DNA from 3 places in the Fusicatenibacter faecihominis genome. Region 2 is predicted to be linked to each of the others. Evidence: predicted binding sites of a transcription regulator. Region 2 holds the regulator's gene; each other region holds the start of a gene.
What was found. Region 2 encodes HrcA, which represses chaperone genes, less so after heat shock. Its sites were predicted from a motif close to TGTTAGCACTCNNNNNNNNNGAGTGCTAACA; they were not measured.
Positions count from the first base shown of each region.

Region 1: a site for HrcA is predicted at 3,013-3,043, ahead of LKD71_RS15480 (Hsp20/alpha crystallin family protein). Genes of this name have one in related genera too.
Region 3: a site for HrcA is predicted at 3,826-3,856, ahead of LKD71_RS16630 (co-chaperone GroES). Genes of this name have one in related genera too.

Region 1 is NZ_JAJEPR010000041.1:6,662-12,305, reverse strand. Features, by position in the region: gene cls (cardiolipin synthase) at 1-566, opposite strand, end outside; gene LKD71_RS15500 (GTP pyrophosphokinase) at 602-1,282, opposite strand; gene bsh (choloylglycine hydrolase) at 1,321-2,298, opposite strand; partial or broken gene LKD71_RS15490 (hypothetical protein) at 2,433-2,657, opposite strand; gene LKD71_RS18745 (S24 family peptidase) at 2,664-2,885, shown strand; gene LKD71_RS15480 (Hsp20/alpha crystallin family protein) at 3,181-3,636, shown strand; gene LKD71_RS15475 (Hsp20/alpha crystallin family protein) at 3,773-4,225, shown strand; gene LKD71_RS15470 (helix-turn-helix domain-containing protein) at 4,333-4,629, shown strand; gene LKD71_RS15465 (transposase) at 4,695-5,312, shown strand; gene LKD71_RS15460 (hypothetical protein) at 5,611-5,644, shown strand, end outside.
Region 2 is NZ_JAJEPR010000023.1:10,109-15,752, reverse strand. Features, by position in the region: gene dnaK (molecular chaperone DnaK) at 1-10, opposite strand, end outside; gene grpE (nucleotide exchange factor GrpE) at 96-689, opposite strand; gene hrcA (heat-inducible transcriptional repressor HrcA) at 719-1,759, opposite strand; gene LKD71_RS12475 (SGNH/GDSL hydrolase family protein) at 2,023-2,727, shown strand; gene hemW (radical SAM family heme chaperone HemW) at 2,952-4,103, opposite strand; gene lepA (translation elongation factor 4) at 4,103-5,644, opposite strand, start outside.
Region 3 is NZ_JAJEPR010000052.1:4,235-9,878, forward strand. Features, by position in the region: gene dprA (DNA-processing protein DprA) at 1-466, shown strand, start outside; gene topA (type I DNA topoisomerase) at 520-2,586, shown strand; gene codY (GTP-sensing pleiotropic transcriptional regulator CodY) at 2,864-3,643, shown strand; gene LKD71_RS16630 (co-chaperone GroES) at 3,896-4,180, shown strand; gene groL (chaperonin GroEL) at 4,200-5,644, shown strand, end outside.

The sequences.
Region 1 (5,644 bases), on a different contig from region 2:
GCGTCTTCTATCGCATGATATTCCATAAAGATAAACTTCTGTGCTTTCTCCAAATCCTTAAGCTGTGCCTCTAATCCTTTCACTGCTTCATCAAAATACACAATATCCGTATTCTGATAGATTGGATACTGCGAATTTCTTTGTATGTAACTTGCTATATTTCCTGCTTTCGGAATTGTTTCTTTTATTCTGCTCAAACACTCCTGACCGTCCGGAAGCATTGGTAACAATTTGCCATCAATTTCTGCATATCGCTCACGCATTTTATGTGTGCCACCATTCAAACCAATCAACAAATACAGGCCTACACCCATAATTGGGAAAATTAGAATTAGGATGACCCAAGGCATTTTCATAGAGGATGTCTTATTTGATGCGTACAATCCCAAAACCAAGATCCCACTCAAAAGCCTTGTAAATAAATTTATGATTTCTGCATATTCATTCAAGCGTGTTACGATAGTAATAATAAAAATCACTTCCAAAAGAATGCAGATTATGGAAAAACACAGCCGTTTTACCCCATTTTTTGTTTTTGCTTTGCCCTCTAAAGTATCTTGTTTCATATATATTCCACCTTCCTACTTGCTCAGTTTTCTCCCTAAATTTCATGGAACATACCAATTTTGTCTTTTATTCTCTGCATTTCATTATCTGCTTCAATGATAGCTCTTGCAGAATGAAGTAATTCTTCACTTATCTCATCATAGCCAGGCATTTCTTCAATTCCTTTTTTATAGCGAAGTTGATGTTCCAATGTTGCCCAGAAATCCATACCATTGGTTCGAATCTGTAATTCTACACGCATAGGTGTTTTACCCTTAGCAAAAAATACTGGTATTTCAACAATCATATGATAGCTTCGATAACCATTCGATTTTGGATTTTTTATATAATCTTTTATTTCAATAACTTTAATATCATCCTGTTGGGTAATCAAATCTGATATCATATAAATATCGTCAATAAACGCACAAACTATTCGAACGCCTGCTACATCATTGAGATATGTCTGTATATTTTCTGTTGTAAATTCATATCCCATCTTCTGCAGTTTATTGTAAATACTATTGGGCTTCTTAATTCTTGTTTTTATAAAAGAAATAGGATTTCGATTGTTCTCAACTGAAAATTCATCATCCAAAACCTCAAGTTTAGTTTGTATCTCCCGAATAGCACAACGATACATCATCATTAAATTATAAAATTTTGTAGCATTATTTAAAAACTGTAGTGATTCCGGACTGTTCATCCTGAGTTTTTTTACTTCATCTTTTGTCATGGAACTTTCCTTTCTACCTCATCCCTGATTTCAAAACATTATTTATTTTGATAGTTGATTCGTTCTCCTTGAATTACTGGATAACAAATCATTTTATCACTATCCAGATTTTCTACATGCATATCTACTGCACTGATCTGATGGTTTTCATAAGTATTGTAATAATAAATACCTTTTGTAACATTACAACACGACGTATACAATGTGATTTCATATTTTCCATCCGCTACTTCGCAACATCCTCGTTGCTGATCCACAGATCCGAGAATGTGAAAGAATTGGCTAACGCTTTCTTCCTCTGATTCACCTGAAATTGCATTTACCTTTGTAAAAGCTACGCGTACAAAGCGTGATGAAGATGAGAGATCTCCCGGAAGACCTAATCCTCCCATACCTCTACTATATGCATCAAGAGCCAAATTTTCGCAGAAAGTATTTCTGGGCTGTTTAGGAGATAAATACATATAATTATTTAGTTGAAACATCTGCTGTGGAAATGGCGGATTATTCGTAAGCACTCCTACTGGATTATCATAAATATGCAAACCATCTGACATAGATTCTACCGTAATTGACTCATTCTCATCAGAAATGATCCAGTGTAATTGTGCTAATGGCAATTGCTCGCTGAAAGGAGTATTAACAATATTAATTCGTTCAAGAAGCTCGCGAACTTCAACTAAAGAAGAACACTGACTTAAAATCCACGGAATAAATTCAAACTGTGCAATATTTTCCACATCTGGCTTAATCGCGGCATAAACAGCATTTCCGACAAAATTCAGTCCTGCCATTGCCACTCCTTTTTCATTCATAGCATCATAATACAAAGGATAATCCTCTGCAACATGAGCCATTCCAATAATTGCATAATGATTTTTCATATCGCCAACATGGCGAAAATTAAACGCATAATTACGTGGTGTAATTACTATCTGATCACCATAAGAGAATTCATAATCGAGGGTTCGTCCAAAGTAAAAATCTTTTGTTTTATAAGTTGCTGCTGTACACATGATCGTTTATCCTCCTAAATAGATTGAAATATGTCAATGAGTTTTTTTCTTGAACAATAGTATAGCACAATCTTTTATTTTGTTCCAACTTCATACATGATCATAACATGTAAACTTTAAACTATTTTCCTAGATTATTTCTCCATCAGTTTTTCAAACCAGGTATCCATAGCTAGGATGAATTGACCTACGTCTGGCAATTCTTGCAGCATTTCGTTTAGGGTTTTGTGCTTCACATATTTCTGCACATACACCCAAAAGACAACGCTACTGGCTTCTGATACAATGTCAGCTATGGTTTTGCGCATAAGCTCTTCAAATTCAGCAATTTCTTCTTTCGGAACAACATCATATGTGGTGACAGTATGGAGCCTCTCTATCTGGATGGACAGATCATCTGGATTCATAAACAAGAAACTCTTGAAGAAGGAGAAATCGGTGTCTTTTTCCTCGATGGTGATGCTTATGTAAAGAAATATCATCAATCTGATTGCGGTATCCAACTTATTTCTCTAAATAAAAAATATGCTCCTATCCAAGTCACTTCCGGCTCCACCTTAAAAACTTTTGGAAAAGTAGTTGGCTAATTTTAAAAGGCTGATGCATTAACAGTAAACTTGCAGGGCGTCTTTTTTCACCATTTTGCATGGCTTATAGCGTTCACAAAACACATTCACAAGTTTCACAAAATCATTCACAAAATCTTCACAAAAAAATTAGCACTCACCTCTTGACAGTGCTAATAATGCGTGTTATATTACAGATAGAACAAAGGAAGAGAGATAAAAGAAAAGGTATTCCAGATGTTCGAAGAACTAGAAATGATAATACAGCAGACTGGATCGTGAAGATCTAGGGAGCTTTTGAAAGGAGATATGACTTATGTTAATGCCTAGTATTTTTGGAGAAAACTTATTTGATGATTTCTTTACACCATTCTATTATGATGACAAAGATGAGAAGAAAGCGGAAAAGAAGCTGTACGGAAGAAGAGCACAGAATCTCCTGAAGACAGATATTAAGGAAAAACCGGAAGGTTATGAACTGATTGTTGATGTTCCTGGCTTCAAGAAAGATGAAGTCAAAGTTGCATTGAAAGATGGTTACTTAACTGTCAGTGCAGCAAAAGGTCTGGATGAAGACGATGAAGATAAGAAGGGACACTACATCAGACGTGAACGTTACGCAGGAGCCTGCGAGCGAAGCTTTTATGTAGGCGAAGAAGTGACTCAGGAAGACATTAAAGGTGAATACAAACATGGTATCCTGAAACTGTTTGTTCCGAAGAAAGAAGCAAAACCAGTTTCCAATGATCCGAAATATATAACCATTGAATGATAATGATAACATCTGATTGATAAAAAGCTCGTGGTGTTGCCCGAAGATTTCGGGCAGTACCCTTTAAATATAATTGTAAGTAACAGTCGAAAGACTTGAATATAGATTTGTTTGTCATGAAAAGGAGAGATGACTTATGTTAATGCCTAGTATTTTTGGAGAAAACTTATTTGATGATGATTGGATGAATTTCCCGTTTAACGATGAGTTTTGGGGCAAGAAGAATCCGCTTTATGGTAAACATGCGCAGAACATGATGAAAACGGATATCCGTGAAACAGACGGTAGCTATGAACTGGATGTCGATCTTCCGGGATTTAAGAAAGACGAGATTCAGGTACAGCTGAAAGATGGTTATCTGGTACTTTCTACTGCAAAGGGACTGGATAAAGATGAAAAAGATAAAGAAGGTAATTATATCAGGCGTGAACGCTATGCGGGCAGCATGTGCCGAAGCTTTTATGTAGGCGATGCAGTAAGCGAAGAAGACATTCATGCAAAATATGAAGATGGTATTCTGAAACTGTCCGTGCCAAAGAAAGCACCTGAGAAAATAGAAAAAGATGGTTATATTGCCATTGAAGGTTAAGGAAATCTCCTTATAGTCGGGGCTGTCGCATCAATGATTGATATGCTCCCTTCTAAGTAGACAAGAGAAATAATAAAATCTTGTTTATTTAGAAGGGAGCTTTCTTTATGGCATTCAAACATAAATTTACTTATGAAGAAAAAGTCAAAATAGTTTCTGAATACATTGATGGAACATATGGGTTCAGAGAAATATGTAAACGTTATGATATTAATCAAGGTTCTTTAAAAGATTGGAAACGACTTTATGAAACCTTTGGATGGAGCGGTTTGAAAACCGGTTCTAAAACTACTCGTTATTCAAAAGAAACTAAAGAGGCAGCTGTTAGAGATTACTTGTCTCATGAGTTTACATTCCCAGAAATATTAAAAAAGTATCAGATTCGTTCTGGAACTCAACTCTGATATGCTCCCTTCTAGGTAGACAAGTGAAATAATAAAAACTTGTCACTTAGGAAGGAGCATATTTTATGTCTAAAAGAAAAGTATCTGTTGAGGATAAGATATGTGCTGTAAATCTATATCTGGATGGAAAAGAAAGCCAACGGCGAATTGCCGATATGTTTGCTGTAAGTCTCGCATCTGTCCAACAATGGATTCGAAACTATGAATCTATGGGAGCAAATGCATTCACATTGAAAGGGAATAAAAAATATTCCAAAGAATTGAAACAACAAGCAGTCTTAGATTATTTAGCAGGCTATGGTTCTCAAAATGATATTTGCAAAAAATACGGGATCCGTTCGAAAGGTAAGTTACAAACTTGGATAAAGAAGTATAATGGTCATGAAGAATTAAAATCTTCTGGAACAGGAGGAAGCATTGTCATGACCAAAGGACGAAAAACCACTTTTGAAGAACGGGTTGAAATAGTACAGTATTGTATCGCACATGATCGTAATTATGCCCAAACAGCAGAACAATACCAGGTGTCCTATCAACAGGCTCGCAATTATATAGTCAAATATGAAGCTAGTGGAGTGGAAGCTTTAAGAGATAACCGTGGCAAACGAAAACGTCCCGATGAGATGAGTGAATTAGAAAAGCTGCGTGCTGAAGTTAAAATTTTAAAAGCAGAGAAAGAATGATATGCTCCCTTTATGAGAGACAGTGAAATAAAAACACTGTCAATCACGAAGGGAGCATTGTTCATGTCAAGAAGGAAAACCAGCAGATCAGAGCAACTGTCGGCGGCGAAAGCCTCTGCATGACATGTGGACGCGTCAGCCCTTTGTCCACGCAGTCTACCTTTGAGGACTTGGCGGTGGATTTCGAGGGTACAACCGCCAGTGGCGCGGAACGATTCTACCGGCGGACGCTTGACAAGCTGCGCATGAAGCTGCTTGAAAGCAGGCTTGTCCATACCGTGACGCTGAAGCAGACCGAATGCCGCAAAAGGAACAAAAAATAGCCGCCGCTG
Region 2 (5,644 bases):
TCTTGCTCATGATCAATTCCTCCTGTACTTATTTGCTTATTGTCTATATCTGAAATCCGCTTTTCGCGGATGAACCTGGATGAATCAGACATCCATCAGTTGGCTACCTTTACCATACTGTGGCGTACCACGGAATCGTGATACATGTAGCCTTTCTGAAATTCCTCTATTACTACATTTTCGCCCTGTTCGTCATCCTCCACATGCATCACTGCATTATGGAAATTCGGATCAAAGGGCTGGCCGACAGCCTCGATGGGTTTTACTCCCAGCTCATCGAATACGGTGAGCAACTGTTTGTAAACCTTATCCACACCGGCCACGAAGGGGTCTTCCTTCTGATCTTCGGGAACAGATGCAAGACCGCGCTCGAAGTTGTCAACCACCGGAAGCAGTTTCTCAACCACGCTTTTTGCACCCATCTCAAACATTCCAGATTTTTCTTTCTCGGTCCGTTTGCGGAAGTTATCAAACTCAGCCATCTGGCGTCTCAGTTTATCGGTAAGATCTTCAATCTGAGTATCTTTTTTGTCTTTCTTTTTCTTTCCAAAGAAGCCTTTTTTCTCTGAAACATTTTCCTCTTCGGTCTCTGTTCCCTCCGCATGTTCTGCCTGCTTCTCAGTCTCTTCTGCGGTCTCCTCTCTGGTTGTCTTTTCTTCCTCAGAAGCTTTTACTTCTTCGGAATCCATTGTTTTCTTTGTTTCCTCAGCCACGTTTGTTACCGCCCTTCTTTGTTCTTATTAAAAATCAGATCCAGCTGATTGGTCAGCGTTTTCAGATTGTCAACCACTTTTTCGTAATCCATTCGCTTCGGTCCTACGATGCCGATCGTACCTCTCATGCCTTCGCCCAGCTCATAGGTAGTAGTTACCACGCTGCAGTCCTTCATGGTCTGCCCCGGCGTCTCATTGCCGATGTAAACCTGGATGCCGGTATCCTCGCCGTCCTTCATGTCTTCCATGAGGCTTGCGAGCTGCTGCTTATCCTCAAAGGCACTGATGAGAGCGCTGGCCTTCGTGCTGTCCGCCAGCTCCGGGTACTTGAAAATGTTCGTCGTACCGCTGGTGTAAACCTCCAGGTCGTCATCCATCTGAATGGCCTCTGCCACCGCATCCAGCACGCTGTTGATAACCTCACTATGGATGCCCGCCTGCTCTTTCAGTTTGGCGATGGTGGAAAGATTGATCTCTTCCATCGTCAGGCCGTTCAGGCTGGTGTTCAGCAGAATGTTCAGCTTCAGGATCGTCTCATTGTCCAGGCCGTGGCTGATGGGAATGACTTTGTTCTTCACCACATTGCCTTCCGCTACCACAACCGCCAACAGCTGATCTTCGCTGATCACCGACAGCTGGATAAATTTCAGCTTCGTCCGGTGATACTGAGGCGAGGTAATCATGGTGGCGTAGTTGGTATTGGCTGCCAAGACCTTGGCCATCTGCTTTAATACCAGTTCCATCTTGTCCTGCCGCTGGATCATGAGCTCCTTCATCTCGGTGACTTCCTGCTCCTTCTCCTTCATGAGCTGATCGACGTAAAACCGATAACCCATATCGGAGGGAATCCGTCCTGCCGAGGTGTGAGGCTGAATGATGTAACCCATCTCCTCGAGATCCGACATTTCATTACGAATGGTTGCGGAGCTTAACCCCAAGTCTGCATATTTGGAAATCGTTCTGGAACCTACCGGCTCTCCCGTTTCCAGATAGTTCTGGATAATCGCATGTAGGATTTTCTGCTTGCGCTCATCAAGTTCCTGCATTCTCAAGGTCTCCTTTCTTCTAGAGAGTGAATCTTCTGTGGTCCGCCCACATCCTTTCGGATGTTGTTAGCACTCATCTCTATAGAGTGCTAACATCTATGTACATAACATATCACCAGACCCCACCTTTGTCAATAGGCATTTTCAGTTTTTTTGTGAAAAAAATGTGAAACATCGCTTTCTTGACAGCGACTTCCAGCTGAGATATATTTATAGTAACTACAAAGAAAGGCGCCGTCTTACGAGACGGCAGAGCGTATTCTATGAAAAAGAGAAAAAAATCCGGCTTTGCCAACTTCGGTATCCTGCTGGCAGTCCTGACGATCCTGGTGCTCCTTGCCGGAGCCGTTTACCTCACCTTCTACATGAGCGGCAAGTCCATCAGCGTCCTGAAAAACGGCTTCAGCGGCGATATCATCACGATCCAGGAGCCTGACATCTATATCACGGAGACGGAAGGCGCCGCAGGCCACAGCTTCATCTTTGTGGGCGATTCCCGGACCGCCGGTATGGCGACCGCGGTGAAAGCCCATGAGCCCTCCGACACCTGCCGCTTCATCGCAAAGGAAGGCGAAGGCTACGAATGGCTGAAAAATGAAGGTACCAGCGAACTGGCCGCCGCCCTTTCCGAGACGCCAGATACCACGGTGATCCTGAATCTGGGCGTCAACGATATCACAGAAGCTGACGCTTACATTTCCTATTATAAACAGCTCTTCGCTTCTTATCCCGGCACCGATTTCCATCTGATGTCGGTAAATCCGGTCAGCGATGACTGCCCCACCGTCACCAACGCGGCGATCGACGCCTTCAATCAGAAGATCAAAGCAGCTTTCCCGGATGAGTACCTGGACGTTTACAATTATCTTCTCACCGGTGATTTTTCCACGGTGGACGGCCTTCATTACACGGACAGCACTTATCTTTCCATTCACTATTATTTAGCACAGCGAATATTAAGTAACTGACACCTTGACTTGTCTGATTTTTCATCTGCTGCGTTGTCGTCAATCGACGTAGCCACCGCTACGCCTCATTCCTCCGCCTTGCATATGAAGAAATCATCCGGCGTCAATGTATCAGAAACTTAATTTTACTGTACCAGCCAATCGTCTGACCGCCGCCTGAGCTTAAAACAATCTAAAAAAGACAGCTTCTCTGCTTTATGACAAGCAGTGAGGCTGTCTTTTCTTTATGATAATAGAAACTCCGCCAGTACCGGGTTGGAAAGATCGATGCCGCGGCTCGTGAGCCGGACAAAATCGCCCTCCTCCTCGATGAGGCCATCCTCTTCCAGTTTTTCCAGCTCCCGCCAGTAAACGACGTTCAGATCGCAGGAAAAAGTCTCTTTAAATTTCTTTCTGGAAACGCCATTAAGGACCCGAAGCCCCAGAAACATCGTCTCCTCGATCTGATTGTCCTTGGTGAGCACCAGAAATTCCTTTTTGGAAAAATCGCCGCCAAGATAAGTGCAGAGATCTTCCGTATTCTTATAACGCACCGGATTTAAGAGAGTGGAGGCTCCTAATCCGAATCCCAGGTAATCTTTCCGCTGCCAGTAACCCAGATTATGGCGGCACTCCCGGCCGGGCTTCGCGTAGTTGGAAATCTCATAGTGGAGATAACCGTTTTCCTTTAAAACGCTGCCCGTGAGCTCATACATGGCCCTCTCCTCCTCCTCGGAGGGAAGAAGCTCCGGCTCTTCCCCGGCATCCCGTTTTTCCGCATCTTTTTCATAAAGCTGGTAAAAAGGCGTGCCCTCCTCAATGATCAGGCTGTAGGCGGAGACATGCTCCGGGTTCAAGGCGATGACCTGTTTGAGCGTTTTCTCCCAGCTTTCCACCGTCTGCCCCGGAAGAGCAGACATGAGATCCACGTTGATATTGGAAAAACCGGCTTTCCGCGCCAGCTCAAAGCTTTCGAGGAATTTTTCCCAGGTGTGGATCCGGCCCAGCTTTTTCAGTTCCTCCGCATCTGTGGACTGAAGACCGAAGCTTAAGCGGTTAATTCCGGCCTTTTTATAAAAGGAAAGCTTTTTTTCATCCACAGTTCCGGGATTGGCTTCCAGCGTGATTTCTGCCTCTTCCCGGAAGTGAAACTTTTTCCGGAGGGCTTCCATCAGCCGAAGAATCGCCTCTCCCGGCAGGATGGAAGGGGTTCCTCCCCCGAAAAAGACCGTCACCACCTCGTAGTCCTCCGGCTCCTCAAAGTCCTCGATCTCACGGATCAGCGTGTCCACATAGGCGGCACGGGTCTTTTCCTCCGCCGGAGCGGAGAGAAAATCACAGTAATTGCATTTTTTCACACAGAAAGGAATGTGAAGGTAAAGCTCCAGCTCTTTCATCAATTCTCGTCCAGCTTGAGCACGCTCATGAAGGCCTTCTGCGGGATCTCCACATTTCCTACCTGGCGCATCCGCTTCTTTCCTTCCTTCTGTTTTTCCAGCAGTTTCTTCTTTCGGCTGATATCGCCGCCGTAACACTTGGCCAGGACGTCTTTTCTCATGGCCTTGACGGTCTCGCGGGCGATGATCTTGCTTCCGATCGCCGCCTGAATCGGGATCTCGAAGAGCTGTCTCGGGATCTCCTCCTTCAACTTCTCGCACATTTTTCTCGCTCTCTCGTAAGCGGTGTCCGCGTGGATGATGAAGGAAAGTGCATCCACTTCTTCCTTATTTACAAGGATATCCAGTTTCACAAGCTCGGAGCGCTGATAGCCTTTCATCTCATAATCAAAGGAAGCATAGCCTCTGGAGCGGGATTTCAGTGCGTCGAAGAAGTCGTAAATGATCTCGTTCAGGGGCAGGGTGTATCTCAAGAGGGCGCGGGTGGCTTCCATGTACTCCATTCCCTCGTAGATGCCGCGGCGCTCCTGGCAAAGGTCCATGATGGCTCCGATGTACTCGCTGGTCACCATGATCTCAGCCGCCACCACGGGCTCCTCCATGTACTCGATCTCGGAGGGGTCCGGGAGGTTGGAGGGGTTGGTGAGTTCGATCACGTCGCCGTTGGTCTTGTAGACTTTATAGACTACGCCCGGAGCTGTGGTCACGATATCGAGATTGTACTCTCGCTCCAGACGCTCCTGGATGATCTCCAGATGAAGCAATCCTAAGAAACCGCAACGGAAACCAAAACCCAGAGCGATGGAGGTCTCCGGCTCAAACTGCAGGGAAGCATCGTTGAGCTGCAGCTTCTCCAATGCGTCCCGAAGATCCGGATATTTGGCTCCGTCCGCCGGGTACATACCGCAGTAAACCATCGGGTTGACTTTCTTATAGCCCGGAAGCGGGGCGTCGCAGGGATTTGAAGCGTCTGTGACCGTATCACCTACGCGGGTGTCTTTAACGTTTTTGAGGGAGGCGGTGATATAGCCTACCATTCCGGCACTGAGCTCGTCGCAGGGGATGAACTGACCGGCTCCGAAGTAACCGACCTCCACCACTTCTTCCGTACAACCCGTGGCCATCATATGGATGGGAGTGCCCTTTTTCACGGTGCCGTCCATAATCCGGACGAAAATGATAACGCCGCGGTAGGGATCATAGAGAGAGTCAAAAATCAGGGCTTTCAGGGGCTTCGTAGCGTCTCCGCCGGGAGCCGGAATCCGGTGTACGATCTCCTCCAGCACCTGATCCACATTAAGGCCGGTCTTCGCGGAAATCTGGGGAGCGTCCTGAGCTTCGATGCCAATGACATCCTCGATCTCGTTGATGACCCGCTCAGGATCGGCACTCGGAAGGTCGATCTTGTTGATGACCGGGAAAACGTCGAGGTTGTGGTCCAGAGCCAGATAAACGTTGGCCAGGGTCTGAGCCTCAATACCCTGAGCGGCATCCACCACGAGGATTGCTCCGTCGCAGGCTGCCAGACTTCGGGAAACCTC
Region 3 (5,644 bases), on a different contig from region 2:
TCCACCCATTGCCTGGCATTTTCCCTATCGGAACCGGATCATCTCAGGCCTTTCCGACGCGATCCTCGTGGTGGAGGCCCGTTTAAAGAGTGGCTCTCTTATCACCGCTGACTATGCGCTGGAGCAGGGGAAGGATGTTTATGCGGTTCCGGGCCGGATTGAGGACCCCTTAAGCCAGGGCTGCAACCGTCTCATCAGCCAGGGAGCCGGGATTTTCTGCTCTCTGAACGGCTTTTTGACGGAGCTTGGCATCACAAACAGAAATTATGAAAATTTAAGAAAAAATGAATTGACACTTGAAAAAACAGAAAGTATGGTTTATAGTTGTGTAGATTTCCGGGGGAAAAGTCTGGAAGTCATAGGGATTGAGACCGGGCTTCCGAGAGAAGAGGTACTCACCGCTCTGCTTTCCCTGGAGCTTATGGATCTGATCGAAGAAAAATCCAGGTATTATTATAGAAAGTGACGCGGAAGATCACAGGAAGCCTGCCATTCCGCGCCGCATGGAGGAGTTTGTTCATGGCAAAATATCTTGTGATCGTAGAGTCACCGACAAAAGTCAAAACGATCAAAAAATTCTTGGGCAGCAATTATGAGGTGGCTGCATCCAACGGTCATGTGCGTGACCTTCCCAAAAGCCAGCTGGGAGTGGACGTGGAAAATGACTATGAACCAAAATATATCACCATCAGAGGAAAGGGAGACATTCTTGCCTCCCTTCGTAAGTCTGCGAAGAAGGCGGACAAAGTTTATCTCGCAACCGACCCGGACCGCGAAGGAGAAGCCATTTCCTGGCACCTTTCCAAAGCGCTGAAGCTGGACGAGAGTAAAATGAACCGTATCACCTTCAATGAGATCACCAAAAATGCGGTAAAGGATTCCTTAAAACATGCAAGGGATATCGATATGAATCTGGTCAATGCCCAGCAGACCCGCCGGATTCTGGACCGTATGGTAGGTTACCTGATCAGCCCGGTGCTCTGGGCGAAGGTAAAAAGAGGCTTAAGCGCCGGCCGTGTGCAGTCTGTGGCCCTTCGCATTATTGCGGACCGGGAGGAGGAGATCAACTCCTTTATTCCGGAGGAGTACTGGACCCTGGACGCAGATTTTAATATCGCCGGGGAGAAAAAACCTCTGAAGGCAAAATTTTATGGAACAGACAAAAAGAAACTCCTGCTCCACAGCGAGGAGGAGGTCAACGAAATTCTGGAGAAGCTGAAAAATGCCGAGTACCAGGTCAGCGATGTGAAAAAAGGCGAGCGCGTCAAGAAAGCGCCCCTTCCCTTCACGACCAGTACGCTGCAGCAGGAAGCATCCAAAGTTCTGAATTTTTCCACCCAGAAGACCATGCGGATCGCTCAGCAGCTCTATGAAGGAATCGACATCAAGGGCAGCGGTACCGTGGGTCTGATTACCTACCTTCGTACCGATTCCACCCGTATCTCCGAGGAAGCCGACCAGGCGGCAAGAGCCTATGTAGCTTCCAATTATGGAGAAAATTATGTCGCGGAGGGAACCACCGAGGCGAAAAAAAGTGCCAAAAGGATCCAGGATGCCCACGAGGCCATCCGTCCTTCCGATATCACCCGGTCGCCGATTCTGGTGAAAGAGTCCTTAAGCCGTGACCAGTTCCGTCTCTATCAGCTGATTTGGAAACGCTTCACCGCGAGCCGCATGGCGAATGCAGTTTACGAGACTACCCAGGTAAAGATTCAGGCAGGGGATTACAATTTCCATGTGTCCGCTTCCCGTCTCTCCTTCGACGGCTTCATGTCCGTCTATGTGGATGACTCCGCAGAAAAAGAGGAGAACAACGTTCTTTTAAAAGGCATCGGCACCGACACGAAGCTGAGCCTGAAAGAGTTTCATCCGGAACAGCACTTTACCCAGCCGCCGGCTCATTACACAGAGGCCGCCCTGGTAAAAACGCTGGAGGAGCTGGGTATCGGACGCCCCAGTACCTACGCGCCGACGATCACGACGATCATCGCCCGCCGCTATGTGGCCAAGGAGAACAAGAATCTCTACATGACCGAGCTCGGCGAGGTAGTCAATTCCATCATGAAGCAGGCTTTCCCGAGCATCGTGGATGTGAACTTTACCGCTTATCTTGAAGCACTTCTCGATAAAGTGGAAGAGGGCACCGTGAAATGGAAGACAATTATCAGAAATTTCTATCCGGATCTTGAAGAACTGGTGAAAAAGGCGGACAAAGAGCTGGAACATGTGAAGATCGAGGACGAAGTCACCGATGTGATCTGCGACAAATGCGGCAGAAACATGGTCATTAAATACGGTCCTCACGGAAAGTTCCTGGCCTGCCCGGGCTTCCCTGAGTGCAAAAATACCAAGCCCTATCTCGAGAAGATCGGCGTGGCCTGCCCGAAATGCGGCAAGGATATCGTCATCCGCAAGACCAAGAAGGGCAGAAAATATTACGGCTGCGAGGACAATCCGGAATGCGACTACATGTCCTGGCAGAAACCCTCCGGAAAACTGTGTCCGAAATGCGGTTCTATGCTTGTAGAAAAAGGAAATAAGCTCGTTTGTTCCGGAGAAGCCTGCAATTATGTGGAAAATAAATAATTTTTTGATTATTCAGAGCCAAGCAGATTCATTGATGAAAGTGTGAGTCATGCTTGCATGAACGAACACTTTTGTCAGTGAATCTATTTGGCGAGTAGCCAAATCGAGATGAAGCGAAGCGGAATCGAGATGGGCTCTGAATAATTTAGTAATTTTTCAGATAAACATTGCAATTCTGAAAACTCTGTGCTATAGTGAAGAAAAGCTACGTTATTTTGATAACAGTTGCATTTTTTGGCCCTTTTGGAGCAATATTTCACCAGGCAAGGAGGAAAAGATGAGCGTACAGTTATTAGACAAGACAAGGAAAATCAATAAGCTTTTGCATAACAACAATTCCAGTAAAGTCGTTTTCAACGATATATGCCAGGTACTGACAGAAATTCTGGATTCCAATATTCTGGTTATCAGCCGGAAGGGAAAAGTCCTTGGTGTCAGTCTTTGTCCTGGAGTGGAAGAGATCAAAGAACTTATCGACGATGAAGTGGGCGGCTACATTGATTCCATGCTGAATGAGCGCCTCCTGGGAGTCCTTTCCACGAAAGAAAATGTCAATCTGGAGACCCTGGGCTTTGTGGGAGACAATATCAAAAAGTATCAGGCCATCATTAACCCCATCGACATTGCCGGCGAGCGTCTCGGAACTGTGTTTATGTACAAGAGCGACAGCCAGTATGAGATCGATGATATTATCTTAAGTGAGTATGGCACCACCGTTGTGGGCCTGGAGATGATGCGTTCCGTTCATGAGGAGAACGCGGAGGAGAACCGCAAGATCCAGATCGTAAAATCTGCCATCAACACCCTTTCCTTCTCCGAGCTGGAAGCCATCATTCACATCTTTGACGAGCTGGACGGCATGGAAGGTATCCTGGTTGCCAGCAAGATCGCAGACCGCGTGGGTATCACCCGTTCCGTTATCGTCAACGCCCTTCGAAAATTCGAGAGTGCCGGCGTCATCGAGTCCCGCTCCAGCGGAATGAAAGGCACCTACATCAAGGTTCTGAACGATGTGGTTTTCGACGAACTGGCCGAAATCAAGAAACAGAAGAAATAAAACATACAAAAGAAGCGCTGCATCAGAAAAAACTGGTGCGGTGCTTTTTTTCGGTAAAAAACAAAAACATATAAAAAAGAGAGTAAAATAGAGGAAATAAGAGATAATTAAAAAATATACCATAATTTACAGGTATAATCAGGTTTGCACATTTTCCACTTTTTCACTAATATAAGGGCAACGGTTAGCACTCGATAAAAGTGAGTGCTAATAACGCAAATGAGAGAGCATATTATTAAGGAGGAATATATTATGAAGTTAGTACCTTTAGGCGACAGAGTTGTATTAAAACAGTTTGAAGCAGAAGAGACAACAAAATCCGGAATCATCCTTGCAGCTAAATCCCAGGAGAAACCCCAGGAGGCTGAGGTTGTAGCAGTAGGCCCGGGCGGAATGGTTGACGGAAAAGAAGTTACCATGCAGGTAAAGGTTGGCGACAAAGTGATTTATTCCAAATATTCAGGCAACGAGGTAAAACTCGAGGACGAAGAATATATCATCGTAAAACAGAGCGACATTCTGGCTATCGTAGAGTAATAGAAGGAGGAAATTCATCATGGCTAAAGACATTAAATATGGAACAGACGCAAGAAAAGCTCTTGCAGCAGGCGTAGATAAACTGGCAGATACCGTAAAGGTAACGCTTGGACCCAAAGGAAGAAACGTAGTTCTGGATAAACAGTACGGTGCTCCCCTCATCACCAATGACGGTGTTACCATCGCAAAAGAGGTTGAGCTTGAGGACGCTTTCGAGAATATGGGCGCTCAGCTGGTAAAAGAAGTAGCTACCAAGACCAACGATGTAGCCGGTGACGGTACCACAACTGCAACCGTTCTGGCACAGGCAATGATCCGCGAGGGTATGAAAAACCTGGAAGCAGGCGCTAACCCCATTGTTCTTCGTAAAGGTATGAAGAAAGCAACTGAGTGCGCTGTAGAAGCTATCGCAAAAATGAGTAGCAAAGTAACCGGCAAAGCTCAGATGGCAAGAGTAGCAGCTATCTCCGCAGGCGATGACGAGGTAGGAAACATGGTAGCAGACGCTATGGAGAAAGTTTCCAGTGACGGCGTTATCACCATTGAAGAGAGCAAGACCATGAAGACCGAGCTTGACCTGGTAGAAGGTATGCAGTTCGACAGAGGATATATTTCCGCTTACATGTCTACCGATATGGAGAAAATGGAAGCTATCCTGGATGATCCGTACATCCTGATTACCGACAAGAAGATCTCCAATATTCAGGAAGTTCTGCCGCTGCTGGAGCAGATCGTACAGTCCGGCAAGAAACTTCTCATCATCGCTGAGGATATCGAGGGTGAGGCTCTGACCACCCTGATCATGAACAAACTGCGTGGTACTCTGCAGGTAGTCGGCGTGAAAGCACCGGGCTATGGCGACAGAAGAAAAGAGATGCTGCAGGATATCGCAATCCTGACCGGCGGTACCGTAATCTCCGAGGAGCTGGGTCTGGAGCTTAAAGACACCACTCTGGATCAGCTGGGAAGAGCAAAATCAGTTAAAGTTCAGAAAGAGACCACCGTTATCGTTGACGGCGCTGGCGACAAGAAGAACATTCAGGATCGTGTCGCTCAGATCAAAGCAAGAATCGAGGAGACCACTTCCGAATTCGATAAAGAGAAACTGCAGGAGAGACTGGCTAAACTGGCTGGCGGCGTAGCTGTTATCCGTGTAGGTGCTGCTACTGAGACCGAGATGAAAGAAGCAAAACTCCGTATGGAGGATGCCCTGAATGCTACAAGAGCAGCTGTTGAAGAGGGTATCGTATCCGGTGGCGGATCTGCTTACATCCACGCTTCCAAGTCTGTTGCCGAGCTGGTAAACGAGCTGGAAGGTGATGAGAAGACTGGAGCAAAAGTTGTACTGAAAGCTCTGGAGGCTCCGCTTCATCAGATCGCTGCAAACGCAGGTCTTGAGGGTGCCGTTATCATCAACAAAGTAAGAGAGTCCGAGGTTGGCATGGGCTTCGATGCATACAAAGA